Regions from separate parts of the Streptosporangium vulgare genome, predicted to be linked through region 2. Evidence: riboswitches for the same ligand, from Rfam matches in the RefSeq annotation. Region 2 holds a riboswitch; the other holds the start of a gene.
What was found. Region 2 has a riboswitch for cobalamin ahead of cobN (cobaltochelatase subunit CobN). Riboswitches for the same ligand answer to the same signal wherever they lie in the genome.
Positions count from the first base shown of each region.

Region 1: it holds a riboswitch for cobalamin, as region 2 does, so the genes downstream of both, ACFFRH_RS17305 (CbtB domain-containing protein) here and cobN (cobaltochelatase subunit CobN) in region 2, are expected to answer to the same signal.

Region 1 is NZ_JBHMBS010000007.1:216,227-232,072, reverse strand. Features, by position in the region: gene pafA (Pup--protein ligase) at 1-1,129, opposite strand, end outside; gene ACFFRH_RS17365 (hypothetical protein) at 1,335-1,922, opposite strand; gene prcA (proteasome subunit alpha) at 2,185-2,988, opposite strand; gene prcB (proteasome subunit beta) at 3,014-3,832, opposite strand; gene ACFFRH_RS17350 (ubiquitin-like protein Pup) at 4,778-4,987, opposite strand; gene ACFFRH_RS17345 (hypothetical protein) at 5,217-5,621, shown strand; gene ACFFRH_RS17340 (serine/threonine-protein kinase) at 5,855-6,649, shown strand; gene ACFFRH_RS17335 (serine/threonine-protein kinase) at 6,913-7,752, shown strand; gene ACFFRH_RS17330 (cobyrinic acid a,c-diamide synthase CobB) at 8,033-9,421, opposite strand; gene cobO (cob(I)yrinic acid a,c-diamide adenosyltransferase) at 9,415-10,017, opposite strand; gene ACFFRH_RS17320 (magnesium chelatase subunit D family protein) at 10,235-12,544, opposite strand; gene ACFFRH_RS17315 (histidine phosphatase family protein) at 12,541-13,104, opposite strand; gene ACFFRH_RS17310 (CbtA family protein) at 13,101-13,844, opposite strand; gene ACFFRH_RS17305 (CbtB domain-containing protein) at 13,852-14,046, opposite strand; adenosylcobalamin (AdoCbl) riboswitch at 14,064-14,197, opposite strand; gene dop (depupylase/deamidase Dop) at 14,352-15,846, opposite strand, start outside.
Region 2 is NZ_JBHMBS010000017.1:12,261-28,106, reverse strand. Features, by position in the region: gene cobM (precorrin-4 C(11)-methyltransferase) at 1-129, shown strand, start outside; gene ACFFRH_RS29325 (cobalt-precorrin-6A reductase) at 152-916, shown strand; gene ACFFRH_RS29320 (precorrin-2 C(20)-methyltransferase) at 1,022-2,539, opposite strand; gene ACFFRH_RS29315 (precorrin-8X methylmutase) at 2,560-3,186, opposite strand; gene ACFFRH_RS29310 (ferredoxin-like domain-containing protein) at 3,183-5,006, opposite strand; cobalamin riboswitch at 5,053-5,224, shown strand; gene cobN (cobaltochelatase subunit CobN) at 5,535-9,332, shown strand; gene ACFFRH_RS29300 (hypothetical protein) at 9,497-9,832, opposite strand; gene ACFFRH_RS29295 (glycoside hydrolase family 15 protein) at 10,020-11,867, opposite strand; gene ACFFRH_RS29290 (siderophore-interacting protein) at 12,019-13,005, opposite strand; gene ACFFRH_RS29285 (CHAP domain-containing protein) at 13,256-14,311, opposite strand; gene ACFFRH_RS29280 (hypothetical protein) at 14,756-15,205, shown strand; gene speB (agmatinase) at 15,240-15,846, opposite strand, start outside.

The DNA of each region.
Region 1 (15,846 bases), on a different contig from region 2:
CCACCGCGCCGCGCTTCTGCAGCAGGTAGAACAGGCCACGGCGGCGGTGCACGTCGTGGTAGGCGAGGTCGAGCTGGGCGACCCTGGGGCTCGACAGCGGCAGGTCGTACTTCCTGCGGTAACGCTCGATCAGCTGGTATTTGGTCACCCAGTCGATCTCGCGGGCGACCTTGTCGAGGTTGCCCGTCTCGACCGCGTTGAGGGTGCGCTCCCACAGCTCCAGCACCCGGTGGCTGATCTCGTCGCCGCCGCGGCGGTCGACGAAGTCGCGGGCCTTGGAGAGGTATTCCTCCTGGATCTCCAGCGAGGACGCCTCGCGGCCGTTGGCCAGCCGGACCCGCCGCCGCCCGGTCATGTCATGGGAGACCTCGCGGATGGCCCGAATCGGGTTCTCCAGAGACAGGTCGCGCATCACGGTGCCCGCCTCGATCATGCGGAGCACCAGGTCGGTCGCGCCGACCTTGAGCAGCATGGTCGTCTCGCTCATGTTGGAGTCGCCGACGATGACGTGCAGGCGGCGGAACCGCTCGGCGTCGGCGTGTGGCTCGTCGCGGGTGTTGATGATCGGGCGCGACCGGGTGGTGGCGCTGGAGACGCCCTCCCAGATGTGCTCGGCCCGCTGGGAGACGCAGTAGACCGCTCCACGCGGGGTCTGCAGCACCTTGCCCGCCCCGCAGATGATCTGCCGGGTGACCAGGAACGGGATCAGCACATCGGCCAGGCGGCCGAACTCGCCGTGCCGGCCGACCAGGTAGTTCTCGTGGCAGCCGTAGGAGTTGCCCGCGGAGTCGGTGTTGTTCTTGAACAGGTAGATGTCCCCGGCGATGCCCTCCTCGCGGAGACGCTTCTCGGCGTCGACGAGGAGGCCCTCCAGGATGCGCTCGCCCGCCTTGTCGTGGGTGACGAGCTCCACGACGTTGTCACACTCGGGGGTGGCGTACTCGGGGTGGCTGCCCACGTCGAGATACAGGCGCGCCCCGTTGCGGAGGAAGACGTTGCTCGATCGGCCCCAGGAGACGACACGGCGGAATAGATAACGCGCTACCTCGTCGGGTGACAGCCGCCGCTGCCCCCTGAACGTGCAGGTGACGCCGTACTCGTTCTCAAGCCCGAAGATGCGACGATCCATTGCCTCACACTATTCGCCGAACCCCTCTCGCGGGAGGGATCATGGGGTTTTCGGTCGTACGGCTTATGCCCCGGGCCGTGAGCGGCTAAGCGCGGACCGGACATGGACCGGGCGCGGACCGGGCGCGGACCGGGCGCGGACGCCACCCGCGCCCGGCTCGCCGCCGGGCGAGGGTGGCGCGGAGGCGCCGGATCGGCGGTCCCGGTCAGCCTCCGCCCTGCCAGAAGATCTCGACAACCTTGGTGATCCTGCCGTTCTCGGTGGTGATCAGGGCCGGCCGGTGGAGGCCCTCCACGCCGGTCAGGGAGGCCGCCTCCCTGACGTTGTCGATCAGCGTCTGGCGGGTGCAGCTCTCGGTGCCGAGGTTGGTGGCCCTGTCGTAGGTCTGCGTCGTGCCCTCGCAGCCGCTGTCGGCGAGGAAGCGCACGTCCTCGGCGATGGGCGCGAGATAGCGGACCACGTCGCCTTCCTCGGGGCCGTCGAAGTGGCCGTCCTCGCCGCCGTTCTGGACGAAGCGGATCGGCCGGTACTCGGCCACCCCGTTGTCGTCCACGTCGGTGAGCCAGCCACGCAGGACGCCCTCGAAGGGCGGCGGACGCCCCTTGCTCCAGTCGTGCTCGGGAGCGGCCTGGAACTCCGTACCGAAGAGCTCGGGGGTGGCGGCGGGCGCGGCGGCCGGGGTGGTCTCCGCGGCGGCGTCCGGCGTGCCCGCCGAGGAGTCCGAGGGGGCGGACGCGGAGGGAGGCGGGGCGGCGGAGGTGGTCTCCGCGGCGCAGCCGGACACCAGTGCCACGGCCGTCAGGAGGGCGAGCGCGGGGCCGGTCGTCCGCGGGGCGGCCCCGGGCGTGGCGGTCCTTCGCGATACGGCCCCGGATGGGGCGGCGGGAGCGGTCAAGGGGGGAACGAGCCTGGTCCAGGCGCGCGGGATGGCGTTCTTCACACAGGCTGTGACCGCCACTGGACGCTGTCGGTTGTCCCGAGAGAGTGTGATCCAGGACACAGCGGAGCGCCGGCCCCCGGGCGGGGGCGGCGCTCCGTGTCGTCGGCGGGAGTGGTCAGCCGCTGGATCCGGTGTCGATGTCACCGTCGGGCGCGGTCGGCGGGGCGCCGGGCGTCTCGGGCGCGGAGAGGGGGTTCTCGTCCCTGGCCGCCTGGGCGGCCGACTCGGCCGCGGGGGCCCCCTCGGCCAGCAGCCGCTCCAGCCTGGGGCCGTTGAGCCGCAGGAACTTGCGGTGCGGCCGGTTACGGTCGAGCACCGCCACCTCCAGCTGGCCCGCCGGGAAGCGCTCGCCTCCCGGCTCGGTCAGCGCGAACAGCGCCGCCTCCAGCGCCTCGGCCAGCGACAGGCCGTCGTGGTAGCGCTCCTTGAGACGGCCCGCCACCGCCTCGGCCTGGCCGCCCATCGCCACCAGGCCCGCCTCGTCGAAGACCGAGCCGTCGAAGGTGAGCCGGTAGATGTGGTCCTCGTCGGAGGAGTCGCCGACCTCGGCGACCACGATCTCCACCTCGAACGGCTTCAGCGACTCGGTGAAGATCTGGCCGAGGTTCTGGGCGTAGAGGTTGGCCAGGCCCCGGGCGGTGACGTCGTCGCGGGCGTAGGTGTAGCCGTTGATGTCGGCGTATCGGATGCCACCGAGGCGCAGGGCCTCGAACTCGTTGTAGCGGCCGACCGCGGCGAAACCGATCTTGTCGTAGATCTCGCTGATCTTGTGCAGGGCCCGGGACGGGTTGGGCGCGACGAACAGGATGCCGTCCACGTACTGCAGGACGACGACACTACGGCCCCGCGCGATCCCCTTGCGCGCGTAGTCCGCCTTGTCCCGCATCTGCTGCTCGGGCGAGACATATCCAAAAGGCATGGACACCTGGGGTGATCCTCTCGTGTTAGCGCAGCGGGGCGACGGGGCCGTCGGGGCGGTCCGCCCGGGACTCGACCGCGACCCGGACGAGCTCTCCGACCTCCTCGTCGGGGAGGCGGCGGTATCCGTCGGCGGTGATCACCGCGACGACGGGCCAGATCTTGCGGATCACGTCCGGCCCGCCGGTCGCCGAGTCGTCGTCGGCCGCGTCGTAGAGGGCCTGGATCAGCGTCAGCACGGTGTCCTCGGGTGAGGCGCCCTCGCGGTAGAGCTTCTTCAGAGCGCCCCGCGCGAAGATCGAGCCCGACCCGATGGCGTGGTGCTGGCGCTGCTCGTAGGGGCCGCCGCCCACGTCGTAGCTGAAGATGCGGCCGCCGTCGACGTCGGGGTCGTAGGCGGCGAAGAGCGGGACGACCACGAGTCCCTGCATCGCCATCGGCAGGTTGCCGCGGATCATCGTGGCGAGCCGGTTGGCCTTGCCGGTCACCGAGAGCGTGCGGCCCTCGCGCTTCTCGTAGTGTTCGAGCTCCACCCGGTAGAGGCGGGCCATCTCGATGCCGGTGCTCGCCGCCCCGGCGATGCCCATGCCGGAGTGGTCGTCGGTGCGGAACACCTTCTCCATGTCACGCTGGGAGATGATGTTGCCGGAGGTCGCCCGGCGGTCGCCCGCGATCACCACGCCACCGGCGCACATCGCCGCGACGATCGTGGTGGCGTGCGGGATCTGGTCGCCCACCGGAGTCGCCAAAGCCTCGTTACGGCCAGGCAGCAAGTCCGGCGAATGGGACCTGACGAACTCGGTGAACGAGGAGCTCCCGGTGTCGGTAAAGATGTGATTCACCATGCCGGCGGGCAGGTCCCTGTGAGATCCCACGCGACTCCCTCCAAAGGTGCAGTCCTTTAAGGCCCGACCTTACTCATCTTGCCGTGCTGCTTGCACTTCCCTGGATCAGCTCAGCGCGAACCCCCCGCGCCGGGCTTTTGAATCTTTGCGGATGATCGGCACCGGCCGCCGGATCCGTCACGGATACCACCGAACACGACAAATACGACGAACGCGACGGATACCGCGAAGGCGACGCCGCTCTCGGCCTACCCGTCGGCGGGGTCGGACGGGAGCGCGCCCGCGAAAGGGGACGGGCACGGGACACCCGAGAAGGAGGCGCGGACGGCGCTCACGGGACCCGCGAAGGGGCGCGGGCGGCGTCACGAGGAGACACGAGGAGACACGAGGAGACACGGGGGGACGCGGGGGGACGCGGGAGGGACATGGGGGACGCGGGGGACGGTGCCCGCGAAAGACGCGGGGACGGCGCCCGCGGATGGGCGTCGCGGGGAGCCTGCGCTCACGGTTCCTCACCATGTCGGGCCTCGCCACCGAGACGACCGGGGACGACGGGGGCGACGGGGGCGACGGGGGAGAGATGCCCCGGGTGACAGGGATGGCCAGGGCGACAGAGATGGCGGAGGTGGCGGAGCCGGCGGGAAACGACCGGCCCGCCGGATCGGGAACGGTCGCGGCCGACCCGGCCCGCGCCTTCCCGCCACACACTCCGGACGGTTCTCATTCCCTCCGGGAACCGTTCCCGGAGGGGCCTCCCCTGATCGGCTCGACGTGCTCACGGCGCTCGGCGGCGGAACGACCGGAAAGGCGCTCCCGGCGGGGACGGCCGTACGTCACCCGCCCGCCGGGCCCGGCGGCTGCCGGGCCGGGCCGCGGTCAGGACGGATCCTCCGGCTGCTCGCCGGGCCCGCCCTCACCCCCGACCCTGGATTCCACCGGGCGGACCTACTGTCCGCCCTTCTGCACGTAACTCCTCACGAACTCCTCGGCGTTCTCCTCAAGGACCTCGTCGATCTCGTCGAGGATCGCGTCGACGTCATCGGAGAGCTTCTCGTGACGCTCCTGGACGTCGGAGGTTTCCGCCGGAGCGGTCTCCTCGACCTCCTTGTCGGTACGGCCGGTCTGCTTCTGGCCGCCGGTGTCCTTGCTTGCCATGTGTGGCACCTCCACCTGGGGGACGGATCTGATTCATATCTTCCCCGAACCGGGCGACATTGCGCGCGGATCGTCCCGCGATCTTTACGGGAGCCCGTACGGGCCGTGCCGAGGTCCTACCCGCCAGGGAACCCTCCCCGGGACCCCAAGGCAAATCCGCACCCGCTTGACTGGATAGCCACCCTATCCAATAATTGGCTAGCTCCACTATCCAACGAGAGGCCCTCCCATGTCACCGTCGTCGCTGAACACCGCGGGAATACTCCTCATCACCGTGCCCGCCGTGGCCTTCGGCGGGGTCTCCCTGCTCGGGCACATCATGCGCGGCATCCCCGGCTACCTGGACAATCCGGTGCGGCGCGGCCTGTGGCGGGCCGGGCACGCGCACGCGGGCGTCCTGGTGCTCTTCGCGCTCGTCGCGTTGCTCTACATCGACCAGGCGGACCTGTCCGGCGGCCTGAAGGACCTGTCCCGGATCCTGATCGTGGCGGCGCCCATCCTGATGCCGCTGGGTTTCTTCCTGTCCGTGGTGCGCCCCTCCGACACGAAGCCGAACAGACTGATCTGGCTGGTCCCGGCGGGCGGGGTGTCACTGGGCGCGGGCACGCTGCTGCTCGGCGTCGGCCTCCTGTGAGCCTCCGCGCGCCCCGCGAGGCTCCCCCGGGTCTTCCCGGGCCTCCCCGGGCCTCGGCCGGACCTCGGCCGGGCCTCGGCCGGGCCTCGCCCGGGGCGCGCACGAGCCCCACGAGCCCGTACGCCCCCGTGTGAGCATCGTCACCCGCGGAATCCGGGCAGATCCGACACTCCTGGAGAGATAAGGAACGTTCCAGGTAGGCCTTCGGGGCTGGAAACTGCGATCATTGGGAGGTGAGCACCATCATCGCGCGCAGATACAAGCTCGTCTCACGCGTCGGCCAGGGGGCGACCGGCGTCGTCTGGCGCGCATACGACCTGCTTCTGGAGCGAGAGGTGGCCCTCAAGGAGATACTCCTGCCACCGGGGGCCGCCGCGGCCGAGCAGCGGCGGCGGGTGGTGAGAGAGGCGCGCATGGCGGCGCGGCTGAGCCACCGGGGCATCGTGACGGTGCACAACCTCACCGAGGAGGCCGAGCGCCTCTGGATCGTCATGGAGTTCCTGGAGGCGCTGACGCTGCACGACACGCTCGTGCAGGCGGGCCCGCTCCCGGTGGACCTGGTGGCGGCGATGGGGTGCCGCCTGCTGGAGGCGTTGCGGCACGCGCACGACGGCGGGGTGATCCACCGTGACATCAAGCCCGCCAACATCATGCTGACCGGCGACCGGGTGGTGCTGGCCGACTTCGGCTTCGCCGCCCCGGAGGGCGCGGCGACGACCTCGACGCGGGGCACCCCGGCGTTCATCGCGCCGGAGGCGCTGCAGGGCAGGGGCGGCACCCGCGAGGCGGACATGTGGTCGTTCGGCGCGACGCTGTACATGGCGGTGGAGGGCAGGACCCCGTTCCGTACGGTGAACTCGATGGCGGCGCTGGTGGCGGCGCTGCGCGAGCCACCGCGCGCGCCGAAGCGGGCGGGCGCCCTGGAGCCGGTGCTGCGGGGGTTGCTGCGCAAGGATCCGCGGGCGCGGCTGAGCGCCGAGCGGACCTCGAAGATGCTGGAGGACGTGCGCTGTTTCAGCGCGGCCTGAGACCGTTCGCGAGCGTTTCCGAAACGCTTTCGCCGCCCCCCGGGGCGTCTTCCTGATTCCACAATCAGGCTTTACGGACATGGAACAAAATTCCACCGTGCCGATGCGTCTGAATCGTTACAGAGAATCACCGTCGGTAATCACATAGTGCACTGTTTCAGGTGAAAATATGAATCAGCTGAGGGGCCCGGCTTCTATCGTGCAACAGGTGATTCATGGGAACAGATGCGGGAAAGGCACGTTTACTAGGTGATCGTTATCACTTGGCCTCGCCGATCGGGCGGGACGGCGTGGGCACGGTGTGGCGGGCCCACGATTCCCTGCTCAGGCGGAACGTGGCGATCAAGGAGATCCAGCCCCGGTTCGGCGAGGACGGGGCGGACATGCACGACGCGCGGCGACGGGCACTGCGCGAGGCACGCTCGGCCGGGAGGCTGAACCACCCGGCGGTGATCTCCGTGCACGACCTCCTGGAGGAGGACGGGCGGCTCTGGATCGTCATGGAGCTGCTGGAGGCCCTCACGCTCAAGGAGACCGTACGGCACCTGGGCCGCCTGCCGGTCCACTGGGCGGCGTGGATCGGCTTCCAGCTGCTGGGCGGGCTGCGTCACGCGCACGGGGCGGGCGTCCTGCACCGGGACATCAACCCGCGCAACATCCTGCTGACCGGCGACCGGGTGGTGCTGGCCGACTTCGGCATCGCGGCACTGCACGGCGATCCGGACGCCTCCGCGACCGTGCCGACCGTCCACGTTCCCACCTTCGTCGCGCCGGAGCGGCTGCGGGGCGGGCCGCCGACCCCCGCGGGCGATCTGTGGTCGTTCGGGGCGAGCCTGTACTTCGCGGTGGAGGGCCGGCCGCCGCGCCCCCTCTCCCGTACGCCGGCGCCGCGTGACCCCATGGGCGGCGGGCACCAGGAGCAGGTGGCTCGGGCGGGAGTGCTGTGGCCCGTGCTGGAGGGCCTGCTCCGGCGCGACCCGGCGGCCCGCATCAGCATGGGGCAGGCGGGCCGCATGCTGTCGGCGATCCTCCACACGGAGGGGGTCGCCCTCGCCCCGCCGCGGCTGCCCGCCGCCCGGCTGCCGCCGGACGCCTTCGCCTGAAACCCCGCAGGCCCCTCACCCGGCACCCCACGGGACCTTCACCCGGCACCCCGCGGGATCTCGTACGATCTTCGGCCGGCCATTCGGAATGGGGACGGCCGTCCTTCCGCTTTTCTCCCGTGGCCCGGGCCCAAACCCCGCGAGGCGAACGTGTCCGGGAAGGCCGGGGGTTCCGCGACGGCCAGGCCGGAGGCGTTTTCCCGAACGGACAGGATTGATCAGAACAAGCGGCACTCAAAAAACCACAAAAAGGTCGAATATCGACATTTCTTGATCTTCCCTAACCATCACGAAACAGCTCGGGCCCATTCAAGCCGGTCCTGGCCGGGATTCGGATCGGGAGAGGCCGGACGACCGGGACGCGGCGGCAGGCCTCGACGAACCTGGAGGCCAGCCGGGGGCTGCCGGCCCAGTGCAGGTGCAGGTAGGAGGCGGTGACCCGGCCGTCGGCGAACCCGTCGGCGCCGCCACGCCAGCGGAACAGCGGCCGGTCGGGGGCGGGCTCGACCGCGGTGCGGTGGAACTCGTGCCCCCGGTAACGCTCCCCGTCCCTGGTGAGCGGCGAGTCGCGGACGGCCACCGCGTCCCGGTAGCCGAGGGTGAGGGTGCCGGTCATCCTGGCCTCGACGTCGAGGACCCCGCACATCGGCCTGCCGTCCAGACTCCTGGCGAGGTACAGCAGGCCCGCGCACTCGGCCGAGATCGGCCCGTCGAACGCGGCGACCCGCTCGCGCAGCGGCTCGTTGGCCGACAGCTCGGCCGCGTAGACCTCGGGGAAACCGCCCCCGATGACGATCCCGCGAGCCCCCTCGGGGAGGGCCTCGTCGACGAGCGGGTCGAAGGGGACGACCTCGGCGCCCGCCGCCGCCAGCAGCTCGGCCTGCTCGGTGTAGCCGAAGGTGAAGGCCTGCCCTCCGGCGACCGCGATCCTCGTGACGGGAGCGGCGGGCGGTCCGGGGCTCCACGGGACGGCCGGCAACGACGGCGCGGTACGGGCCAGGCGCAGGAGTCCCTCCAGGTCGCAGGAGGCGGCGACCAGGTCCGCGACGGCGTCCATGGCCCGCCCCGCCTGGGTGCGGCGCTCGGCGGCGGGGACCAGGCCCAGGTGCCTGGAGGGGGTGGCGACGGCGTCGCTGCGGCGGATCGCGCCGAGCACCGGGACGCCGCTCTCGGCGAGCGCCTCGCGGCAGATCGCCTCGTGCCGCTCGGAGCCGATCCGGTTGAGGATCACCCCGCCGAGCCTGATCCGGGTGTCGTAGGAGGCGAAACCGTGCACCAGCGCCGCCACGGAGCGGCTCTGCTTGGCCGCGTCCACGACCAGGACCACCGGGGCGCCGAGCAGCCTGGCGACGTGCGCGGTGGAGGCGAACTCGGTGGAGCCCGCGCCGTCGTACAGGCCCATCACGCCCTCCACGACCGCGATGTCCGCCCCGGCCGCGCCGTGCAGGAACAGCGGGGCGACGAGCTCCTCCCCCACCAGCCAGGGGTCGAGGTTGCGCCCCGGGCGGCCGGTGGCCATGGCGTGGTAGCTGGGGTCGATGTAGTCGGGCCCCACCTTGTGCGGGGAGACCGCCATGCCCCGGCGGGCGAGGGCGGCCATCAGACCGGTCGCCACGGTCGTCTTGCCCGCTCCGGAGGCGGGGGCCGCGATGACCAGCCGGGCTACCATTCGATGCCCTTCTGACCCTTCTGCCCGGCGTCCATGGGGTGCTTGACCTTGCCCATCTCGGTGACCAGGTCGGCGGCGTCGAGCAGCCGGGGGTCGGCGTCACGGCCGGTGACGACGACGTGCTGGCCGCCGGGGCGCCCGCGCAGGGTCTCGACCACCTCGTCGACGTCGATCCAGCCCCACTTCATCGGGTACGTGAACTCGTCGAGCACGTACAGGCGGAACGTCTCGGCGGCGAGGTCGCGCTTGATCTGCTCCCAGCCCTCGCGGGCGTCGGCGGCGTGGTCCTCCTCGCTGCCGGGGCGCTGGATCCAGGACCAGCCCTCGCCCATCTTGTGCCAGGAGACCGGACCGCCCTCGCCGGAGTCTCCGAGCACCCGCAGCGCCCGCTCCTCGCCGATGCGCCACTTGGCGGACTTCACGAACTGGAAGACCCCGATCGGCCAGCCCTGGTTCCAGGCGCGCAGGGCCAGGCCGAAGGCGGCGGTGGACTTGCCCTTGCCCGGTCCCGTGTGGACGATCAGCAGCGGCCGGGTGCGGCGCTGCCTGGTGGTCAGGCCGTCCTCGGGCACGCTGACGGGTTTGCCCTGCGGCATCGTCGCCCTCCCTTCACTGTCGTGCGGCTCATGTCGTGTCACCGTCGTGCGGCTCATGTCGTGCGGCGCGGTGTCCCCGCCCGCCGTGCACCCCGACGCTGCGCGGCGTCCTCACCGCGCCCCGCCGTCCTCGCTGTTCCGCCGTCCTCACCGGCCCTTTCAGGGTCACGCGGCGCGGCGTCCTCACCGTCCCGCCGTCCCGGCCGGTCCATCGCGCTCACGCGGCGCCGCGCCGCTCGCGGACCATCCCGGCCAGGTCGGTGAGGTCGTCGAGGCGTACGGTCTCCGCGCCCATCCGCGCCGCCAGCGAGGCGGCGAGGCCGAGGCGCACGTGGCCGCCCTCGCAGTCGACCACCACCCCCGCCACCCCGGCCAGCAGTCCCGCCGCGCGGTGGGACTCCTCGACGGTGCCCGAGGTGGCCCGCCCGTCGGTGACCAGGACCACCAGCGGACGCCTGGAGGGGTCGCGCAGGCGCTCGACCCGCAGCACCTCGGCGGCCCGCAGCAGACCGGCGGCCAGCGGGGTACGCCCCCCGGTGGGCAGCTCGCGCAACCGGGCCGCGCCCGCCTCGACGGAGGAGGTCGGCGGCAGGACCAGGTCGGCGCGGGCGCCCCGGAAGGTGACGAGCCCGACCTTGTCGCGGCGCTGGTAGGCGTCGAGGAGCAGGCCGAGCACCGCGGTCTTGACCGCCCGCATGCGCTGCCTCGCGGCCATGGAACCGCTGGCGTCCACCACGAACAGCACCAGGTTGCCCTCGCGGCCCTCGCGGACCGCCTCCCTGAGGTCGCCGCGCCGCAGCAGCAGTCCCGGCCCGCTCCTGCCCCGCGCGACCTGGTACGGGGCCGCGGCGCCGACGGTGGCCCGCAGGTGGAGGGAGCCGGGGTGGCCCTCGGGGACCCGGGCCCCCGTGGTACGGCCCAGGGGCGTCCTGGCGCGCGACCGGCGCCCGGGGGCCCCCGCGCCGACGCCCGGGACGGTGAACAGCCTGGTCCTGCCCCCGGGCTCGGCGTCGAAGGCCTGCTCGCGGGCCGGTACTCCCCCGGTCTTCTCCGGCGGCTCGCCGGGATCCGCGGTGGCGGCGGGCTCCCGCGTCCCGGGGTCGGGACCGCCCGGGACGTCCGGAAGAGCGGGCCGGGAGCCGTCCCCATCCTCGCTTCCGCCAGGATCACCGGGAACGCCCGGATCGCCCGGGTCGCCGGAGGTGGCGTCCCCGTCCTCGGGGCCGCCGCCGGGCACCGGTCCGTCCGGGCCGTCGCCGGGGTCGGCGCCCCCGGGACCGTCGAAGTCGTCCGGGTCCTCCGGGTCCTCGGGATCGTCGGGGATCTGGTCCAGGAGGTCCTGGAGCCTGGACTCGTCCAGGCCCGGCGCGTCGAAGGGGTCGCGGCGTCGGCGGTGCGGGAGCGCGAGCCTGGCCGCCTCCCGCACGTCGTCGGCGGTGACGGTGGTGCGGCCCTGCCAGGCGGCGTGCGCGATCGCCGCACCGGCGGTGACCAGGTCGGCCCGGAGCCCGTCCACCTCGAACCCCGCGCAGACGGTGGCGATCCTGAGCAGTGCCGCGTCCGGCAGGACGACCTGGGGGACCCGGGCGCGCGCCCCGGCGATGCGCGCGGCCAGCGCCCTCTCCTCGTCCGACCAGGCGGCGGCGAAGGCGTCGGGGTCGGCCTCGAAGGCCAGGCGGCGCCGTACCACGTCCACCCGCTGGGACGGTTCCCGCGAGGCCCGGACCTCCACGGTCAGCCCGAAGCGGTCGAGCAGCTGCGGGCGCAGCTCCCCCTCCTCGGGGTTCATCGTCCCGACCAGCAGGAACCGGGCGGCGTGCCGTACCGAGACCCCCTCGCGCTCGACGTAGCAGGTGCCGAGGGCGGCGGCGTCGAGCAGCAGGTCCACCAGGTGGTCGTGGAGGAGGTTGACCTCGTCCACGTACAGGACGCCCCGGTGGGCGCTCGCCAGGAGGCCGGGTTCGAAGGATTTCACGCCCTCGGTGAGGGCGCGCTCGATGTCGAGGGAGCCGACGAGGCGGTCCTCGGAGGCGCCGACGGGCAGCTCGACCAGACGGGCGGGCCGCGCGGCGCCGTCCCGCACGGCGGCGGACCGAGCCACGCCAAGCTGAGCCCCATCGGGCTGAGCTCCACCAGGCTGAGCTCCGTCGGGATGGGTTTCACCAGGCTGAGCTCCGTCGGGCCGGACGGTGGCGGGCAGGTCCCCGGGTTCCGTACGGCCCTCGTGCGGCCCGTCCGGGCAGCCGGGGTCGGGGGCGGCCGGGTCGCAGGAGAAGCGGCAGCCGGTCACCACCTCGACGGGTGGCAGAAGCGCGGCCAGCGCCCGCACGATCGTGGACTTGGCGGTGCCCTTCTCCCCCCTGACCAGCACTCCCCCGACGCGGGGGGAGACCGCGTTGAGGATCAGCGCGAGTTTCAGGTCCTCCAGCCCCACGATCGCGGTGAAGGGATAGCGGGCGTCACGCACCTTCGGGATCTCCTGTCCGTCTTGTCGGGTCAAAGGGTCGCCGGGCGCCCGAACCGTCATGGGAGGTAGCTGAGCCGCCAGCGGCCGCCGCGCCCGGTGAGCGTCACGCGGGCCAGCGGCGCGACGTCGACGCGCCAGAAGGCCTGGGCGGGGGCTCCGAGGGCGTGGACGACCGCGGCGCGGATCACCGCCGGGTGGGTGACCGCGACGGCCCTGCCGGGGGCCCGGACGGCGAGCCAGCCGGACACCCGGGCGAGGAGCGCGGTGACCGGCTCCCCGCCGTGCGGCGCCGCGCCGGGGTCGCCGAGCCAGGAGGCGAGCGCCTCGGGTTCGGCGGCCTCGACCTCGCCGAGCGTCATCCCGCTCCAGCGGCCGTAGTCGCAGTCGGCCAGCAGCGGGTCGTGCTCGGCCCGCAGGCCGAGCGCCGCCGCCGTCTGGACGCAGCGCAGCTCGGAGGGGCAGGCCGCGGGCCCCGGGCCGAGGTCCCGCGCCATCCCCTCGGCCCGGCGCAGGCCGCGTTCGTCGAGTGGTTCGTCACCCGGGAACGCGGCCCGTACCGTCGCCGAGGTGGAGGCGTGGCAGACCAGGAGCAGGCGGGTGACCCCCGAGGGGGTCGTCACACCGGGCCGCGCCTGCGGGCGGCGAAGGCGAACAGCGCGCCGACACCGGCCCAGAAGACCACCTGGGTCCCTATGGAGGCGACCCGGAAGTCCCACAGGAGATCGGCGGGGAAGCCCCGGGGCACCTCCGAGATCTCCGGCAGGAGGATCCAGGCCGCGACGACGGGCACGAGGAGGGTGACGCCCGCCGACAGCCAGCGCACCCACGGTTCGCTCCGCGAGGCGTAGCGGTAGGCGGCGACCGCGGCGGCGACGGCGAGGATCCCGATGACCACCGCGACCAGGTAGAGCACGGTGCGCTGGTTGATGGTCTCCGGATCACCGACGGCCGGCGGGTTGGCGGGATACTTCACGAAAGGGATGAAAACGACGGAGGTGAACGCGGCGGCGGCGAGCGTGACCGCGAGCACCGGTTCCGAGCGGGGTCCCGCCCGGCCGCGTACGGCCGCGTAGACGAGGGCGAACAGGCCCCCGACCGCCAGGCCGTACAGGCCGAGGGCGAGGAAGAGCCCGAAGCGCTGCCCGTCCCTGCTGACCAGTGCCTCCTCCTCGTCGTGGGAGTGGGCGGCGGTCCCGGTGTCGTCGTGCGATTCGGCCGGGGCGGCGGCCGCGGCGGCCGCCTCCTCCAGCGCGATGGCCTGGTCGATGCGCGGTTCGCCGACGGTGTAGGCGAAGACGGCCGCGAGCAGCCCTGCGAGCAGTCCGACGACGAGGCCCCGGACGATGAGTTTGGTGATCACCTGTGGCTCAGTGGCACGGCACGCCGAGCAGGTGACGCCCGTCGTGCATGAGTTCGTGCAGGTAGTTTCCCGCCTGGGAGATCGCTCCCTGGTCGAAGGTGACCAGGTAGGCGAGGAGCAGCAGCACCGGTACGGCGAGCAGCCAGCGGGTGAGCGAGTGCCATGGGATGGGCTGGGCGTGCGGTGCCGAGATCTGGCTCACGGCTACCTCCTCCGGGATTTACGCGTCCCTTTTCGTAGGTCGGTGGCGGCCGAGTGTGACCTGGCTTCCGGCTCCGTGGAGCCGGTTACAGTGGCGCGACCGCACCGGAATCTCACCGGATTTCCCTCGCACCGCCACAAAACACCCGGAACGTACCCCGGTTCTCCGTCCCCCGTCAATCCGGGTGTCCGGTTTGCCGGGATCCGGCTGGCAGGGGGTTCAGGCACGCCGAAAGGGGGAGGTGGCCCGGCCGGGCCACCTCCCCCTTCTCAGGAGGTCACTGCCAGGAGGTCGCTGTCAGGAGGTCACTGCTCGCCGGTCAGCGCCGTCACCAGCTCCGCGGCGGTACGGCAGCGGTCGAACAGCTCACCCACGTGGGCCTTGGTGCCGCGCAGCGGCTCAAGGGTGGGGACGCGCTGCAGCGACTCGCGGCCGGGGATGTCGAAGATGACCGAGTCCCAGGAGGCCGCGGCCACCGACTCGCTGTACTGGCTCAGGCAGCGGCCGCGGAAGTAGGCCCGGGTGTCGTTGGGCGGCACCTCGATGGCCCGCTGGACCTCTTCCTCGGTGACCAGGCGCTGCATGCGGCCCCGGGCGACCAGCCGGTTGTAGAGCCCCCGGTCCGGTCGGATGTCGGAGTACTGGAGGTCGACGAGCTGCAGGCGCGGGTGCGACCAGGGCAGGCCGTCACGGGTGCGGTAGCCCTCCAGGAGCTCCAGCTTGGCCACCCAGTCGAGCTCCCCGGACAGCTGCATCGGGTCCTCCGCCAGGCGGGTGAGGACCGACTCCCAGCGCTCCAGGATGTCCTTGGTGGGCTCGTCCATGCCGTTGGCGCTGCGTTCCTCGGCATACTTGCGGGCGAGCTCCAGATACTCCATCTGCAGCTGCACCGCCGTCAGCTTGCGGCCGTCGCGCATGGAGATCTCGTACTTGAGCGTGGGGTCGTGCGAGACCGCGCGCAGGGCCTGGACGGGGTTGTCCACGGCGAGGTCGCGGGTGAAGTAGTTGTCCTCGATCATGGCCAGGACGAGCGCGGTCGATCCCAGCTTCAGGTAGGTCGAGATCTCCGACATGTTGGCGTCGCCGATGATGACGTGCAGGCGGCGGTACTTCTCCGGGTCGGCGTGGGGCTCGTCCCGGGTGTTGATGATCGGCCGCTTGAGCGTCGTCTCCAGGCCCACCTCGACCTCGAAGAAGTCGGCCCGCTGGCTGATCTGGAAACCCTCGCCCCGGGAGTCCTGGCCGATGCCGACCTTGCCCGCGCCGGTGACGACCTGCCGGGAGACGAAGAACGGCGTCAGGTGCCTGACGATGTCGGCGAACGAGGTGGCCCGGCGCATGAGGTAGTTCTCATGACAGCCGTAGGAGGCGCCCTTGTTGTCGGTGTTGTTCTTGTAGAGCTGGATCGGGGCGTTGGCCGGCATCGCCGAGGCGCGGACCGCCGCGTCGTGCATCACCCGCTCGCCCGCCTTGTCCCAGATCACCGCCGCCCGGGGGTTGGTGCACTCGGGCGTGGAGTATTCGGGGTGGGCGTGGTCGACGTACAGCCGGGCCCCGTTGGTGAGGATCACGTTTGCCAGGCCGAGGTCCTCGTCGGTCAGCTGGCTCTGGTCGGCCACCTCCCGCGCGAGGTCGAACCCCCGTGCGTCCCGCAGCGGGTTCTCCTCCTCGAAGTCCCATCGCGCGCGCCGCGCCCTCGCGGCCGAGGCCGCCAGATAGGCGTTCACGACCTGAGAGGAGGTCACCATCGCGTTGGCCCCCGGCTGTCCGGGCACGGAGATGCCGTATTCGGTCTCGATG
Region 2 (15,846 bases):
GCCGACATCGCCGGGCAGGTCCGCGAGGCGGGGATCCTCCGTACCGCGGTGATCGTCGTCGGCCGCGTGCTGACCGCCTCGGAGTTTCCCGACAGCCACCTGTACTCGGCCGCCCGCTGCCGTGACTGATCCCGCGTTCCGAGGTGAGGGCGTGCCGGACACGCTGAACGTGCTGATACTGGGCGGCACCGACGAGGCCAGGCGGCTGGCCGCCGCGCTCGCCGGGCGCGCGGGGACGCGCGTGGTGTCCTCGCTGGCGGGCCGGGTGCGCGACCCGAAGCTGCCGGTGGGGGAGGTGCGCGAGGGGGGGTTCGGCGGTCCGGGCGGGCTCGCGGCGTGGCTGGCGGAGCACGGCGTCCACGTCGTCGTGGACGCCACACACCCGTTCGCGGCGAGGATGACGGCCTCGGCGGTCGAGGCGGCGGACCGGACCGGCCTGCCGCTGCTGATCCTGCGGCGGCCCGGCTGGCGGGAGGCCCCCGGCGACGACTGGCGCTGGGTGCCCTCCCTGGAGGCCGCCGCCGAGCTGCTGCCCTCGCTGGGGGAGCGGGTGTTCCTCACCACGGGACGCCGCAGCCTGCCGGTCTTCGCCGGTCTCGACGGCCAGTGGTTCCTGGCCCGTTCGGTGGACATGCCGGGACCGCTCGTCCCGCGGCGCCTGGAGGTGCTGCTCAGCCGGGGGCCGTTCACGGTGGACGGCGAGCTGGCCCTGATGCGCGAGCACCGGGTGGAGGTGCTGGTCACCAAGGACAGCGGCGGTGAGATGACCACCGCGAAGCTGTTCGCCGCCCGCGAGCTCGGGCTGCCGGTCGTGATCGTGCGCCGCCCGCCCCCGCCCGAGGGGGTGGCCTCGGTGGAGAGCGTCGAGGCCGCGCTCGCCTGGCTGGAGAGCGCGGCCGGTCCCGGATCCGTGTGACGGGACCGGCCGCCCGTGCTACGGGACCGGCCGGACGCGGCGGGTGACTCGAAGGCGGCAGGCCGGCCGGGCGGGATCCTCGCCGTGGTCCTCGCCCTCGGCGCGTCACGCGGGATAGCGGCGGGGGGTGAACACCACCCGGCCGCCGTCACCCCGCTCGACCACGCGCGTGGTGGACGAGCCCACCAGCAGCAGGCAGCGCATGTCGACGGTGTCGGGGTCCAGGTCGCCGAGGGTGGTGACGGTCATGCTCTCCCGTGCCCCGCCGACGTCGCGGCCGACGACCACGGGGGTCTCCGGCGCCCGGTGCTCCAGCAGCAGGTCCCGCGCGGCGGCCACCTGCCAGGTACGGCTCTTCGACGCCGGGTTGTAGATCGCCAGGACGAGGTCGGCCTTCGCCGCGGCGCTGATCCGCTCGGCGACCACCTCCCAGGGCTTGAGCAGGTCCGACAGCGACAGCACGCAGTAGTCGTGGCCGAGGGGAGCGCCGGCCCTGCTCGCCACCGCGTGCGCCGCGGTCAGGCCGGGCAGCACCCGTACCGGCACGTCCGCGAACCTCGGCTCGCACGCCACCTCCAGCACCGCGCTGGCCATCGCGAACACCCCGGGGTCGCCCGAGGAGACCACGGCCACCCTCGATCCGGCCGCGGCCAGCTCCAGCGCGTGCGCGGCCCGCTCGGCCTCCACCCGGTTGTCGGTGGGGTGGCGCCGCTGGCGCGGGTTGGGCGGGACGCGGTCCAGGTAGGGGCCGTACCCGACGAGCTCGTCGACGCCGGCCAGCGCCTCCTGCGCCTCCGGCGTCAGCCACGGCCGCCCGGCGGGACCGAGCCCCACCACGACCACCTCACCGCGTGCCCTCACCTCGCCCGTGTTCCCGGTCCCGGCGGCGGGCGCGGGGCCCGTCGCGTTGACGGGGCTGGGGATCAGCGCCAGAGAGAAGTACGGGACGCTGCCGGGGTCGACCTCGGCGAGCGGGGCCAGCCGCTGCTGCCCGGTGGTGGCGCGCTCGACGTACCAGGCCTCGTCGAGCCGCCCGGCCTCGGCCAGCGCGTCACGGACCTTGGTGAACGTACGGCCGAGTTTCAGCACCGCCGCCGAGTCGGTGGACGCCAGGCGCTCGGCGAGCACCTCGGCCGGGAGCGTCCCCGGCAGCACGGTGAGGACCTCGTCCCGCTCGACCAGCGGGCGCCCCAGGACCGCCGAGGCGCCGCTCACCGACGTCACGCCCGGCACGACCTCGGTGACGTAGCGGTGCGACAGGCGCTTGTGCATGTGCATGTACGAGCCGTAGAAGAGCGGGTCGCCCTCGCACAGCACCACCACGTCGCGCCCGGCGTCCAGATGGGCCGCCAGCCGCACCGCGCAGGCGGCGTAGAAGTCGTCGATCGCTCCCTGGTAGCCGCCGGGGTGGTCGGTGGTCTCGGTGGTGAGCGGATAGATGAGCGCCTCCTCGACCTGACCCTCCCGCAGGTAGGGGGCGGCCACCGAGCGGGCGATGCTCCGGCCGTGGCGGGCGCTGTGGAAGGCGATCACGTCCGCCTCACCGATCAGGCGGGCGGCCTTGACGGTCACCAGCTCGGGGTCGCCGGGGCCGAGTCCCACGCCCCACAGTCGTCCGGTCACGCGTGCGCTCACGTCGTCGCTCACTCTTCCTCGCTCGCCATCGCGTTGACCGCGGCGGCGGTCATCGCGCTTCCGCCCCGGCGTCCGCTCACGACGAGGTACTCCAGCCTCGCCGGGTGCTCGGCGAGGGCCTGCTTGGACTCCGCGGCACCGATGAAACCGACCGGGACGCCGAGCACGGCGGCCGGACGGCCCGCGCCCTCCTCGACCATCTCCAGCAGCCGGAACAGCGCGGTCGGCGCGTTGCCGATCGCGACCACCGAGCCCTGGAGCCTGTCGCGCCACAGCTCCAGCGCGGCGGCGCTACGGGTGGTGCCCAGTTCCGCGGCGAGTTCCGGCACCCGGGGGTCACCGAGGGTGCAGACCACCTCGTTTCCCGCGGGCAGGCGCCGCCGGGTCACCCCGGAGGCGACCATCATGGCGTCGCAGAGCACCGGCGCGCCCGCGCGGAGCGCCTCGCGCGCCGAGGCCACCACACCGGGTGACCAGCGCAGGTCGCTCACCAGGTCGACCATCCCGCAGGCGTGGATCATGCGGACCGCGACCCGGGCGACGTCGGCGGGCAGGCCGGACAGGTCGGCCTCCGCGCGGATGGTGGCGAAGGAGCGGCGGTAGATCTCCGCGCCGTCGCGGACGTAGTCGATCACATTTCCCCTCTGGCGGCCACCAGCGCGGCCGCGGTCTCCTCGATGCCGGAGCAGGTCAGGCCGGTGCCGTCCAGCTCCAGGCGGTAGCCGTCACCGGTGGCGACCACATCCGCGACCCGCCCCCTCGGACGGCCGCAGCGCCTGCCGCAGCCCGCCCAGTGCACGGGGAGCGTATCGGTGCCCGGCCCCTTCCCGGACGGCGGGGCCACGGACGGCCCGCTCCCGGCCTGCTCGCTCCTGTACGGCCCGCTTCCGGACGGCCCGCTCTCCAACGGCTCGTCTCCGGAGGGTTCGCTCCCGGAGGGTTCGCTCCCGACAGGTGAGGTCGTGGACGGCGGGGTGGCGGACGGCGGAGCCGTGCCGATGGTTATCGCGGTGGCCGCGTCGGCCTGGACGTCGGCCAGGGACTTGGCGCAGCCGGGGCGGCCGGTGCAGGCCGTCACACCGATCCACGGCGAGGCGGGGTCGACGACCAGCCCGGCGGCCTCCAGTCGGGCGGCCGTGCCCGCGACCTCGGCGCGGTCCAGGCCGGGCAGGACCACGCCACGCCACGGCGTGAGCCGGATCTCCCCGCCCGAGGCGGCGTCCGCGAGCAGCAGCGCCATCGCGGAGGTCAGCCGCCCCAGCGGGATCGCCACCCCGAGCGCGACCCGCGCGCCCCTGTCGCCGGTGCCGTCGCCGGCGCCTGCTTCGAGCTCCTCTTCGGTGCCGCCCTCGACGTCGTCCCCGACGCCGCGCCCGGTACCGCTTCCGGGAGCCGTCTCGCCTCCGGTGCCGGTCGCGCTCCCCGTCCCGTCCCCTGTCCCGTCCGTGCTCCCGATGACACCGACCGGTCCGAGGGACACGACCCGCGGCCTCACCGGGTCGAAGGGCGTCGTACCGGGGATCCCGAGGGCGGTTCGCACCCGGGCGGCGACCAGGGAGGAGCCGCCGGGGAGTTCGGCGATCCGCCAGGCGGTGACGTCCCGGGTGGCCAGCTCGTCGAGGAACCCCTCGGCCGCGGCGAGCAGGGCGGTCACGGCTTCGTTGAGCGGCACGCGCAGGCCGGTGTCGGTCCCGGCGAGGAGCAGCGCGGCCTCGTCCGGCCCCGTCGGCAGGATCCCGGCGTCCGCGCCCAGTCCGGCCACGTCCCCCCGGCCGTCGTCGAGGGCGAACATGAACCGCCCCGGCAGGGCGGCGAGGGCGGGGCGGGCGCACAGCCTCCGGTCCAGCTCGCCGATCAGCGGTGTGATGTCGACGATCCCGCCGCCCTCCGGATGGCCTGAACGGCTTGGCCGGTCCGGACGGTTCGGAGCGTCCCCGCTGTCCGGAGCCTCCGTTCCGCCCGGTCCGCTCGCCGCGTTCGGCCCGCTCGCCCCGCCTGGTCCGCTCGGTGTGCTCAGCCTGGCGGGCCCGTCCAGTCCGTCCAGTCCGTCCAGTCCGTCCGGCCCGTCCAGTCCGGTCAGCGGGGAGGCGAGGATGTTGCGGATCCGCTCGTGCGTCGCCGAGGGCAGCAGGCCCGCCCTCGCCATCCGCGCGGCGAACCCGCTTCCCGCGACGTTCCCCGCGACGTTCCCCGCACCGCTCTCCGTGTCGCTGTCCGGGCTGGACGGGTCGAACGGGCCGAGGCCGCGCACCTGGACGTTCGCGCGGGAGGTGAGCTCGATGACACCGCCGCCGTACGTCGACGCGGCCTCGGCGAGTTCGCGCAGCTGGAAGGGGGTGAGACGGCCACCGGGCACGCGGACGCGGGCCAGGCCGCCGTCCGCGGCGGCATGGACCTGAAGCGCCCCGGGGCACGCGTCGAGTCGCGATCGTCCGGAAAAGTCGGCAATGGACACGCGAAGGATGTTAACGCCAGTTTCTTGCAACGAACCGGACTGCCGTAGTGTCATCGGTGGCGACGGCAAGGGAGGAAGCCGGTGTGATTCCGGCGCGGTCCCGCCACTGTAACCGGGGAGCGAACCCCACCCGGGCCACTGTCCGACGACGGGCGGGAAGGCCGGGGTGAGCACCGATCCGGGAGCCAGGAGACTCCAGCCGTCGCGGCCGACGACGACCCGGGGCGAGGACCCCGAGGGAGGAAGCTCCGTGCGCTCTTCGCCGTTCCCCCGCGACACCGTGGCATCGCCGTTCTCCCGCGATGCCGCGCGTTCTTCACCGTTCTCCCGTAACGCGGCGGCATCACTGTCGCCCCGCCAGGCGGTGCGCCTCTCCCCGTTCCCCCGCGACGCCGCGCGTCTGTCTCCGTTCCCCCACCGTGCGGCGCGCCTCTCCCCGTTCCCCGGCGGCGCCACAGCATCGCCGTTTCCCCGCCACGCCGTGGCATCCCTGGGCCGTACCGCCCTTCCTCTCCTGGAGTGTGGCGCGTGATCCTCCTGCTCTCGACCTCCGACACCGACCTGCTGAGCGCCCGCGCGAGCGGCGCCGACTACCGGCTCGGCAACCCCGCCAGGCTCGCCGCCGCCGACCTCCCGCCGCTGCTGGAGGGCGCCGACCTGGTCGTGGTACGCCTGCTGGGCGGCCGCCGCGCCTGGGAGGAGGGGCTGGACGCCCTGCTCGCCGGTCCCCGGCCCGTCGTCGTGCTCGGTGGCGAGCAGGCGCCGGACGCCGAGCTGATGGAGCTGTCCACCGTGCCCGGCGGGGTCTGCGCCGAGGCGCACGCCTACCTCGCCCACGGCGGCCCGGCCAACCTGACCGAGCTGCACCACTTCCTGTCCGACACGTTGCTGCTCACCGGCCACGGGTTCGCCGCGCCCGAGCCCACCCCCACGTGGGGGACGCTGGAGCGCGAGGCGCGCGACCAGGACGGGCCCGTCGTCGGGGTGCTCTACTACCGGGCCCACCACGTGTCCGGCAACACGGCCTTCGTCGAGGCGCTCTGCTCGGCGATCGAGGACGCGGGAGCGCGGGCGCTGCCGGTGTACTGCGCCTCCCTGCGCACCGCCGAGGCCGGCCTGGTGGAGGTCCTGCGCACGGTGGACGCCCTGGTGGTGACCGTGCTCGCCGCGGGCGGCACCCGTCCGGCGACCGCGTCGGCGGGCGGGGACGACGAGGCCTGGGACGTCGGCGCGCTCGCCGAGCTGGACGTGCCGATCCTGCAGGGCCTGTGCCTGACGAGCAGCCGGGCCTCCTGGGAGGAGAACGACGACGGCCTGTCCCCGCTGGACGCCGCCACCCAGGTCGCGATCCCCGAGTTCGACGGGCGGATCATCACGGTGCCGTTCTCCTTCAAGGAGATCGACGAGGACGGGCTCACCGTCTACGTGGCCGACCCCGAGCGGGCCTCGCGGGTGGCGGGCATCGCGGTACGCCATGCCGCGCTGCGGCACATCCCGCCCGCCGAGCGGCGGCTGGTGCTGATGCTGTCGGCCTACCCCACCAAGCACGCCCGCATCGGCAACGCCGTCGGCCTGGACACCCCGGCCAGCCTGGTGCGGCTGCTGGCCGCGCTGCGCGAGCGCGGGTACGACATCGGCGCCGAGGACGAGCTGCCCGGGGTGACCGGCCAGGACGGCGACGCGCTCATCCACGCGCTGATCGCCGCGGGCGGACAGGACCAGGACTGGCTCACCGAGGAGCAGCTCGCCGGAAACCCGGTGCGCATCGCGGCGAGCCGGTACGCCGAGTGGTACGCCACCCTCCCCGCCGACCTGCGCGCCCGGATGGAGGAGCACTGGGGCCCGGCACCCGGCGAGCTGTTCGTGGACAGGTCGCGCGACCCGGAGGGCGAGATCGTGCTGGCCGCGCTGCGCTCGGGCAACGTGGTGGTCATGGTGCAGCCGCCGCGCGGCTTCGGCGAGAACCCCATCGCGATCTACCACGACCCCGACCTGCCGCCCAGCCACCACTACCTGGCCGCCTACCGCTGGCTGGCCGACGGCTTCGGCGCGCACGCCGTGGTCCACGTGGGCAAGCACGGCAACCTGGAGTGGCTGCCGGGCAAGTCGGCGGGCCTGTCGGCCTCCTGCGGCCCGGACGCCGCGCTCGGCGACCTGCCGCTCATCTACCCGTTCCTCGTGAACGACCCCGGTGAGGGCACCCAGGCCAAGCGCCGCGCGCACGCCACCCTGGTCGACCACCTCGTCCCGCCGATGGCCCGCGCCGACAGCTACGGGGACATGGCCAGGCTGGAGCAGCTCCTCGACGAGCACGCCTCCATCGCGGCGATGGACCCGGCCAAGCTGCCCGCGATCCGCGCCCAGATCTGGACGCTGATCCAGGCGGCCAGGCTCGACCACGACCTCGGCGTCGCCGACCGCCCGCACGACGCCGAGTTCGACGACTTCCTGCTGCACATCGACGGCTGGCTGTGCGAGGTCAAGGACGTCCAGATCCGCGACGGCCTGCACGTGCTGGGAGCCGCCCCCGAGGGGCAGCCGCGCGTCGACCTGGTGCTGGCCATGCTCCGCGCCCGGCAGATGTGGGCGGGCAGCGAGGCGCTCGTCGGGCTGCGCGAGGCCCTCGGCCTGGCCGAGGACGGCAGCGCGGGACGGATCGGCGTCGACGAGGCCGAGACCCTGGCCCGCGCCCTGGTCGAGGCCATGGAACAGCGCGGCTGGGACCCGTCGGCGGCGGGGGAGGTGACCGCCGAGATCCTGGGCCGGGCGGACACCCCGGCCGTTCCGACCGGCACGACCGGCGCGACCGGCGCGACCGGCACGGTCGGCGGGGCCGACGTGGCGGGCGCGAACGGCGTGACCGGTCAGGGCGGCGGGCCCGGCGCCGCCGTTCCGGCCGACCCGCAGGAGGCCCCCGGGAAGGCCCCCGGCGCGGGTGACGCGGGGGGATCGACCGGTGCCCCCGGCGCGGACCTCGGGACGGTGGAGCGGATCCTGCGGTTCGCCGCCGTCGAGGTCGTGCCCCGGCTGGCGCGTACCACCGACGAGATCGACGCGATCCTGCACGCCCTCGACGGCGGTTACGTCCCGGCCGGGCCGAGCGGGTCGCCGCTGCGCGGGCTGATCAACGTGCTCCCCACCGGCCGCAACTTCTACTCGGTCGACCCCAAGGCCGTGCCGAGCAGGCTGGCGTGGGAGACCGGCCAGGCGATGGCCGACTCCCTGCTGGAGCGCTACCGCGCCGACACCGGCGACTGGCCGCGCTCGGTCGGACTGTCGGTCTGGGGGACCAGCGCCATGCGCACCGCGGGGGACGACGTCGCCGAGGTGCTGGCGCTGCTCGGCGTGCGGCCGCTCTGGGACGAGGCCTCGCGCCGCGTCACCGGCCTGGAGCCCATCCCCGCCGCGGAGCTGGGCCGCCCGCGCGTGGACGTCACCATCAGGATCAGCGGCTTCTTCCGCGACGCCTTCCCGCACGTCGTGGCGATGCTGGACGACGCCGTACGGCTCGCGGCCGGGCTGGAGGAGCCCGAGGAGCTCAACTACGTGCGGGCGCACGTGCTCGCCGACCAGGCCGGGCACGGCGACGAGCGCAGGGCCACCATGCGGATCTTCGGCTCCCGGCCGGGCGCCTACGGGGCCGGGCTGCTGCCGCTGATCGACAGCCGCAACTGGCGCGACGACGCCGACCTGGCCGAGGTGTACGCGGTCTGGGGCGGCTTCGCCTACGGCCGGGGCGTCGACGGCGTTCCCGCCAGGCAGGACATGGAGACGGCCTACCGCAGGATCGCCGTGGCGGCCAAGAACGTCGACACCCGCGAGCACGACATCGCCGACTCCGACGACTACTTCCAGTACCACGGCGGCATGATCGCCACCGTCCGGGCGCTCACCGGCAAGGCCCCGGCCGCCTACATCGGCGACAGCACCAGGCCGGACGCGGTCCGCACCAGGACGCTCTCCGAGGAGACGTCCAGGATCTTCCGCGCCAGGGTGGTGAACCCCCGCTGGCTGGCCGCGATGCGCAGGCACGGCTACAAGGGCGCCTTCGAGCTGGCCGCCACCGTCGACTACCTGTTCGGCTACGACGCCACCACCGGCGTCGTCGCCGACTGGATGTACGACAAGCTGGCCGCGACCTATGTACTGGACCCGGAGAACCAGGCGTTCATGGCCAAATCCAACCCGTGGGCGCTGCACGGGATCGCCGAGCGGTTGCTGGAGGCGGCCAACCGGGGCATGTGGGAGCACCCCGACCCCGCGATCCTGCGCGACCTCCAGGAGGTCTACCTCAAGTCCGAGGGAGACCTGGAGGACGGCGCCTGACCCACGGCCTCACCGGTTCCCCCGGGGCACGCGCCGACGGACCGGACCGATCCGTCGGCGCATGCCAGGGGGAGCGTGTCATGCCGCCGGGCGACCGGGTTTTCTCCGAGGCGCTCCTCGCCGGCCCGCCGGCCGCGCGGGCGCCGCGCGGTGCCGGTGGTGCCTCAGATCGTCTCCGTGCGGTCCAGCTCACCGGCCACCCAGTAGCGCCGGACCGAACCCGTCGCGGTGCGCTGGGAGACCCACGTCTCGACCACGGCAGGGTCGAGCGACTTGCGCGCGGCGCGGTATTCCAGCTCCAGGTCGTCGGTGTCGGCCGCCACCGTGGTGCTGTGCACGCCGCCATCGCGCAGCCGCCAGCCCAGCACGAACCCCGCCGGCGCGGACCGCTCCCTCTCGCGCCGCTCCCACGTGATCTGCCACAGCAAAAGGATGACCAGCATCACGAGCAGGACGACCAGCACCGCGCCCGTGCCTGCCGGGAACACCACGAGCGGCATCGTTCCTCCGGTGACTGTCCAGGGGAGTGGACGGTCTCATCGTAGGTAACGCGGCCGCTGCGATGATCGTGCCCATCGAGTCGTGCGATCCGCCGGCGCGGATCCCGGCCGTCGACGGCCGATCACCCCGGCCGCCGGTCCCCGGCGTCGCGGCCGGGGAGGGGCGCGTTGCCGGTCCCCTCCGGCGTCAGCCCAGGGCGTGGTCGAGGTTGAACGCGGCGCTGATCAGCGCGAGGTGGGTGAAGGCCTGCGGGAAGTTGCCGAGCTGCTCGCCGGTCTGCCCGATCTCCTCGGCGTACAGGCCGACGTGGTTGGCGTAGGTGAGCATCTTCTCGAACGCCAGCCGGGCCTCGTCCAGGCGCCCGGCGCGGGTGAGCCCCTCGACGTACCAGAACGAGCAGATCGAGAAGGTGCCGTCCTCGCCGCGCAGCCCGTCCGGGCTGACGGCGGGGTCGTAGCGGTAGACCAGCGAGTCCGACACCAGGTTCGCGCCGAGCGCGTCGAGGGTCGACAGCCACTTCGGGTCGGTGGGGGAGATGAACTTCGCCATCGGCATCATCAGCACCGAGGCGTCGAGGACGTTGTCGTCGAAGTGCTGGACGAACGCCTTCAGCTCCTCCGACCAGCCGCGCCGCATGATCTGCCGGTAGATCGCGTCGCGGGCCAGCTGCCAGCGGGGCGTGTCGGCGGGCAGCCCGCGGTGGGCGGCCATCCGCATGGCCCGTTCGATCGCCACCCAGCACATCAGCCGCGAGTAGACGAAGTCCTTGCGCCCGCCGCGCGTCTCCCACACGCCCTCGTCGGGCCGGTCCCAGTTGTCGCAGACCCAGTCCACCAGGATGTGGACGTCGTCCCAGAGGGAGCTGGAGATCGGCCGGTGCCACTTGTCGTAGAGGTAGACGGAGTCGAGGAGGGCGCCGTAGATGTCCAGCTGGAGCTGGTTCACGGCGGCGTTCCCGATGCGCACCGGGCTCGAACCCTGATAGCCCTCAAGGTGGGACAGCTCGACCTCGGGCAGCTCGGTGCGGCCGTCGATGCCGTACATGATCTGCAGCGGCCCCGAGGCGCAGCCGCCGTCGCGGCTGACGTGCCGGGACAGGAAGCCCATGAACGCCTCGGCCTCCTCGCCAAAGCCCAGCCGCAGCAGCGCGTACACGCAGAACGCCGAGTCGCGGATCCAGACGTAGCGGTAGTCCCAGTTGCGCTCCCCGCCGATCTGCTCGGGCAGGCTGGTCGTCACGGCGGCCACGATCCCGCCGGTCGGCGCGTACGTGAGGAGCTTCAGCGTCAGCGCGGACCGGTGCACCATCTCCCGCCAGCGGCCCCGGTAGTTGGAGGAGGACAGCCAGCGGCGCCAGTACGCCACGGTCGCGGCGAACTCCTCCTCGGCCTCCTCGACGGGGCACGAGCGCAGCGCCACGTCCTCGCCGAACCTGTCGAGGGCGAACACCGCGCACTCGCCCTCGTTGAGCTTGAACTCCGAGCGCACGTCCTGGCCGTCCGCCTCCAGGGTGGTGCTGGACGACAGGGTGAGGGACAGCGACGGCGACTCGAAGACCGCCCGGCCCCGGCGCACGCTCAGGAGGTGGGACTGCCTGCCGTAGTCGAACCGCGGGGCCACCCGCGCCCGGAACGGCAGCGATCCGCGGACGCACCTCACCCGCCGGATCAGCCGGTGCCGTACGCCGTCGCCCGTGCCGTCGGTGTCGTCGACGATCGGCATGAAGTCCTGGATCTCGCCCACCCCGTCGGCGGCGGAGAATCGGGTGATCAGCACGTTGGTGTCGGGGAAGTAGAACTGCTTGGTCCGGGCCGGGGCGGCCGTGCTCAGCTCGAACGACCCGCCCCGCTCGGCGTCCAGGATCGAGCCGAACACGCTCGGCGCGTCGAAGCGCGGGCAGCAGTACCAGACGATGGTGCCGCCGGTGTCCACCAGCGCCGCGGTGTGCAGGTCGCCGATCAGCCCGTGGTCGGCGATGGGTCGGTATCCGGGGGCGCCCGCCGGGTCCTGACGAGCGGATTCCGCTGCTGTCATATCGGCCTTCTCACATCGCGAGCCGGGCACCTACGCCCTCAAACTACGTGTCCCGGACACCTGCCCGGTTCCCTCCCGCGTCAAGGAGTCGGCAGGTTTTCCGTCGGCGACGGCAAAGAGCGCCCGGTGACGGCCTTCGCCGTCGCCGCTCTCAGGCGCTCTCCGAGCGTCCCAGCCGCCAGTAGCCCATGAAGGCCACCGAGGAGCGGTCGATCCCCGCCTCCTGCACCAGGTGGCGGCGGAGCAGCTTGACCACCCCCGCCTCGCCCGCGAGCCAGGCGTACAGGCCGCCGCCGCCCGTGGACTCGGGGACCTCCCAGAGGATCTCCTCGTCGACGTCGACGTCGACGTCGACGTCCTCCAGCGTGCTCGCGGCGCCAGGACCGGCGGGGGCGGCGGGGCCGGTCGGCTCACCGGCGGCGGTGCCGCGCGGCGCGGTGAGCGCGCTCAGGGTCTCGCGTACGGCCGGGATGAGCAGATCACCGTGGCGGGCCCCCTCGCGGGGCAGCCAGGCGACCTTCACGCCGGGGCGGACGTCGAGCGGGAGCGCGTCGGCGGCCTCGGGGACCTCCAGCAGCGCGGTGGCGCGCACGGAGCCGGAGAGCGACTCGACGATCGTGGCGATGGCGGGCACGGCCGTCTCGTCCCCGGCGAGCAGCAGGTGCTCCACCCCGGCGGGCGGGGCCCACTCCCGGCCGCCGACGGGGCCGGGGTGCGCGGCGTTGGGGCCGACCACCACGACCCGGTCACCGGGGGCGACGCGGGTCGCCCACCGGGAGGCGGGGCCGCTCTCGCCGTGCAGGACGAAGTCGATGTCGAGCTCGCGCGACTCGGGCCGTACGGCGCGGGCGGTGTAGGTGCGGATCGGGTTGCGCAGCTCGTCGGGGAGCGCCCGCCACCGCTGGTACCAGTCGTCTCCGTCGCCCAGCGGGGTGATGCTGCCGTCCGGCAGCGGGAGGATCACCTTGATCCGCTGGTCGAAGCCCTTGTCGGCGAAGCCCGCCAGGTCCTCGCCGCCGAAGGTGACCCGGACGAAGCTCGGGCTGAGCCGCGCCGTGCGCAGAACCTTCACACTGTGGCCGCGATAGGCCGGAACCTCCGCCGCGCGCTCCAGGGTCCGCTCGCCGCCCGCTGTCATCGTGCCGCCTTCGCTGGGGGAATGCCGTCCCCAGCAACTTAGCTTTGCCTAACCTTATTAGGCAACCTAGTGCGATCTCCGTCCTGTCCTGGTCTTGCCTGATTCCGTGGTAAGGGTCACGCCGTTTCCACCGGTGCGGTCGCGCGGCTTCCGCGGAACGGTCATGCGGCTTCCGCAGGGAGGGCGCGGCGCTTCCGCAGGGAGGGCGCGGCGCTTCCGCAGGGAGGGGGCGGGGCTTCCGCCGGGACGGTCACGCCGCGTGAGCCTTCTCGCCCTCGCGCGTCTCCCGCGTGCCGCGCAGTGCCTTCCCCTCGAGGTCCGGTCCGGGAGCGGGACGTGTGCCGGTACGGGCGGGCGTCCCGGTGCCGTCGGCGCGCTTCGGGAGGCCCGTGCGGTACGGCTCGCACGCCCAGCTCGGCCTGCTCACGCGGAGCGTCTCGCGGCCCCGGGGCGTGGTGTCCGGCAGGCCCGGCCCGTCCTGCCCGCCCGGATGGAGCACCACGGTGTGCGGGAGCGCCTTCCAGGCCGGGGGTGTCTCCGCGCGCAGGAGCGTCTCCTCGACCGGGCACGTCACGCCGCTCCACAGGTCCGCCCGTTCCCGCCGCCCGTTCCGCCTGCGGTGCCGTCCCGCCGAGACGCGGGGACGCAGCCGGGACAGGACGAACGTCGTACCGAGGACGAAGGTCAGCAACCCGGCGATCGCGGCGGTCTCCAGGGAGACCGGGGGCGTTCCCGGCGGGTCCGCCGGGGGGGTGGAGCCCGGGGCGAGCGCCGGGCGGACCTCGATCCGCCCGGCCGCCTGCGGGGCCGCGGCGTCCTCCCCGGAGACGGCACCCGTCAGCTTCTCCTTGACCTTGCGCGGCAGGCCGTACCCGACGACCTTGCTCTGGTCGCGCGTCTTGCGCTTCAGCCAGATCCGGTCGACGTTCCCCTCGATGGTGTGGATCGTTCCACCGTTCACGCTCTCGACGACGCCGACATGGTCGATCCCCTTGATGTCCTTGCCGCCGGACCAGTCGAAGAAGACCAGGGCGCCCGGCTCCGGCGTCCGCGTCCACGCGTCGTTGGTCTCGAACCAGCGGGCCTGCGACGGGGTCCAGGCGAACTGCCCGACGTACTCCCGCACGCCCGCCTTCTCCGCCGCCCAGGCGATGAGCATCGCGCACCAGGGAGCCGTCTTGTACTGCGGGTCCTGGGCCACGTTGACCGCGTACCACTCACCGAACTTGCTGTGCTGACCGGCTCCCTCCCGGTACCCGAGTTCGGGCTTGATGGTCCTGAGCAGATCGTCACCGATCGGATCCATGGCTGTGAGCCACCCCGTCCACTCTCCTCCACCCTTCCGAGAAGGGGGCGCCGTCCGACAAAGCTGGACTGTATTCGCAGAAAAACGGAAAAGTGAGGCTATTTGCTTAAAAAGCCGAGCCGGGAGGCTGTCGAATACCGGATTCGGTGAAAGGCGGGAAAGCCGCCTCCGAAGCACCTACCATCGATTGGCCGTCCGTGCCGGACGACGGCTCCGATCGCCCGCTCCTGGCCCGGTACGAGCCCCGGAAGCGCCGGTGACCGTACCCGCACAACGGGTATATCCCAATTCACCCCACGCGCACGGGTCACACCGGTACGCATCCCTGCCCATCGGGTCGAATAGCATGTGATGGCACGTGCGCGGCATGCGCCGGTGCCGACGCCGAGGCCCTCCCTCCCGGTCCGGCGAAAGACGGGGACGCGAAGGCGGAATGAGTTTTCCATGTTCGACGACAAGACGCAGGAGACCCTCCGCCGCCTCCTGGACCTCGCCGAGCACCCCGCGACCCCGCAGGCCGAGCGCACCCTGGCCGTCGCGCGGGTCCGGGCCCTCATCATGGTGCCCGAGGGCGACGCCCGGCGGGCACCGGTCACCCCGGCGATGGAGACGGGGATCCTCAGAAGGGTGCGGCCGCTCGCCCGTCGGGTCGACGAGGACCTGGTGAACGAGGTGCACGGCGACCTCTACGCCTTCAGCACCCGCTACCGGGTGATCGGTGAGCTCGCCGAGGAGATCGCCCTCCTGCTCGAACGCTGGAGCGCCGTCGTCCCGCAGAAGCGCCACCGCCACGAGGAGGCCGTCAGGACCGCGGCCGCGAAGCTCGTCTACCTGCTGGAACGCCGCGACCTGTTCCGCAGGCCCAAGTGGGGCAACCGCCCGAGAACCCGATAGGACCCGCGGGGCGGGACAGGGCGGGACGGGCGCGTCAGCGCTCGCGCTGATCGGGCCGCTCGGGCCGACCGGTCCCGCGGTCCGGGCGCTCGGCGAGCAGCGGCAGCAGCGGGTTCCAGGCGGTACCGTCCCGGGCGTCGCGCCGCCGCCTGGCGATGGCGCTCAACGCCTCCAGCACCACGCGGTTGGCCAGCGCGGCGGTGATGTCGGCGTGGTCGTAGGGCGGGCTGACCTCCACGACGTCGACCCCGACGACCGGCAGCTCCAGGCAGACGCGCCGTACGGAGTCCAGGAGCTGGCGCGCGGTGATGCCCCCGGGCTCCGGCGTCCCCGTGCCCGGCGCGTGGCCCGGGTCGCACACGTCGATGTCGACGGAGAGGAAGACGCCGTCGCACTCGTCGACGGCGATGGCGAAGGCCTCGGTCAGGCACTCCTCCAGGCCGCGGTGCGTGATCTCGGTCATCTCGTACGAGCGCATCGCCCGTTCCGCCATCCAGTCCAGCGTCTCCGGCGGCGGCCAGTAGCCGCGCAGGCCGATCTGCAGGAACCGGTCGCCGCGCAGCGCCCCCGACTCGATGAGCCTGCGCATCGGCTGCCCGTGCCCCCACAGCGAGCCGAACTCGATGTCGCCGGTGTCCGCG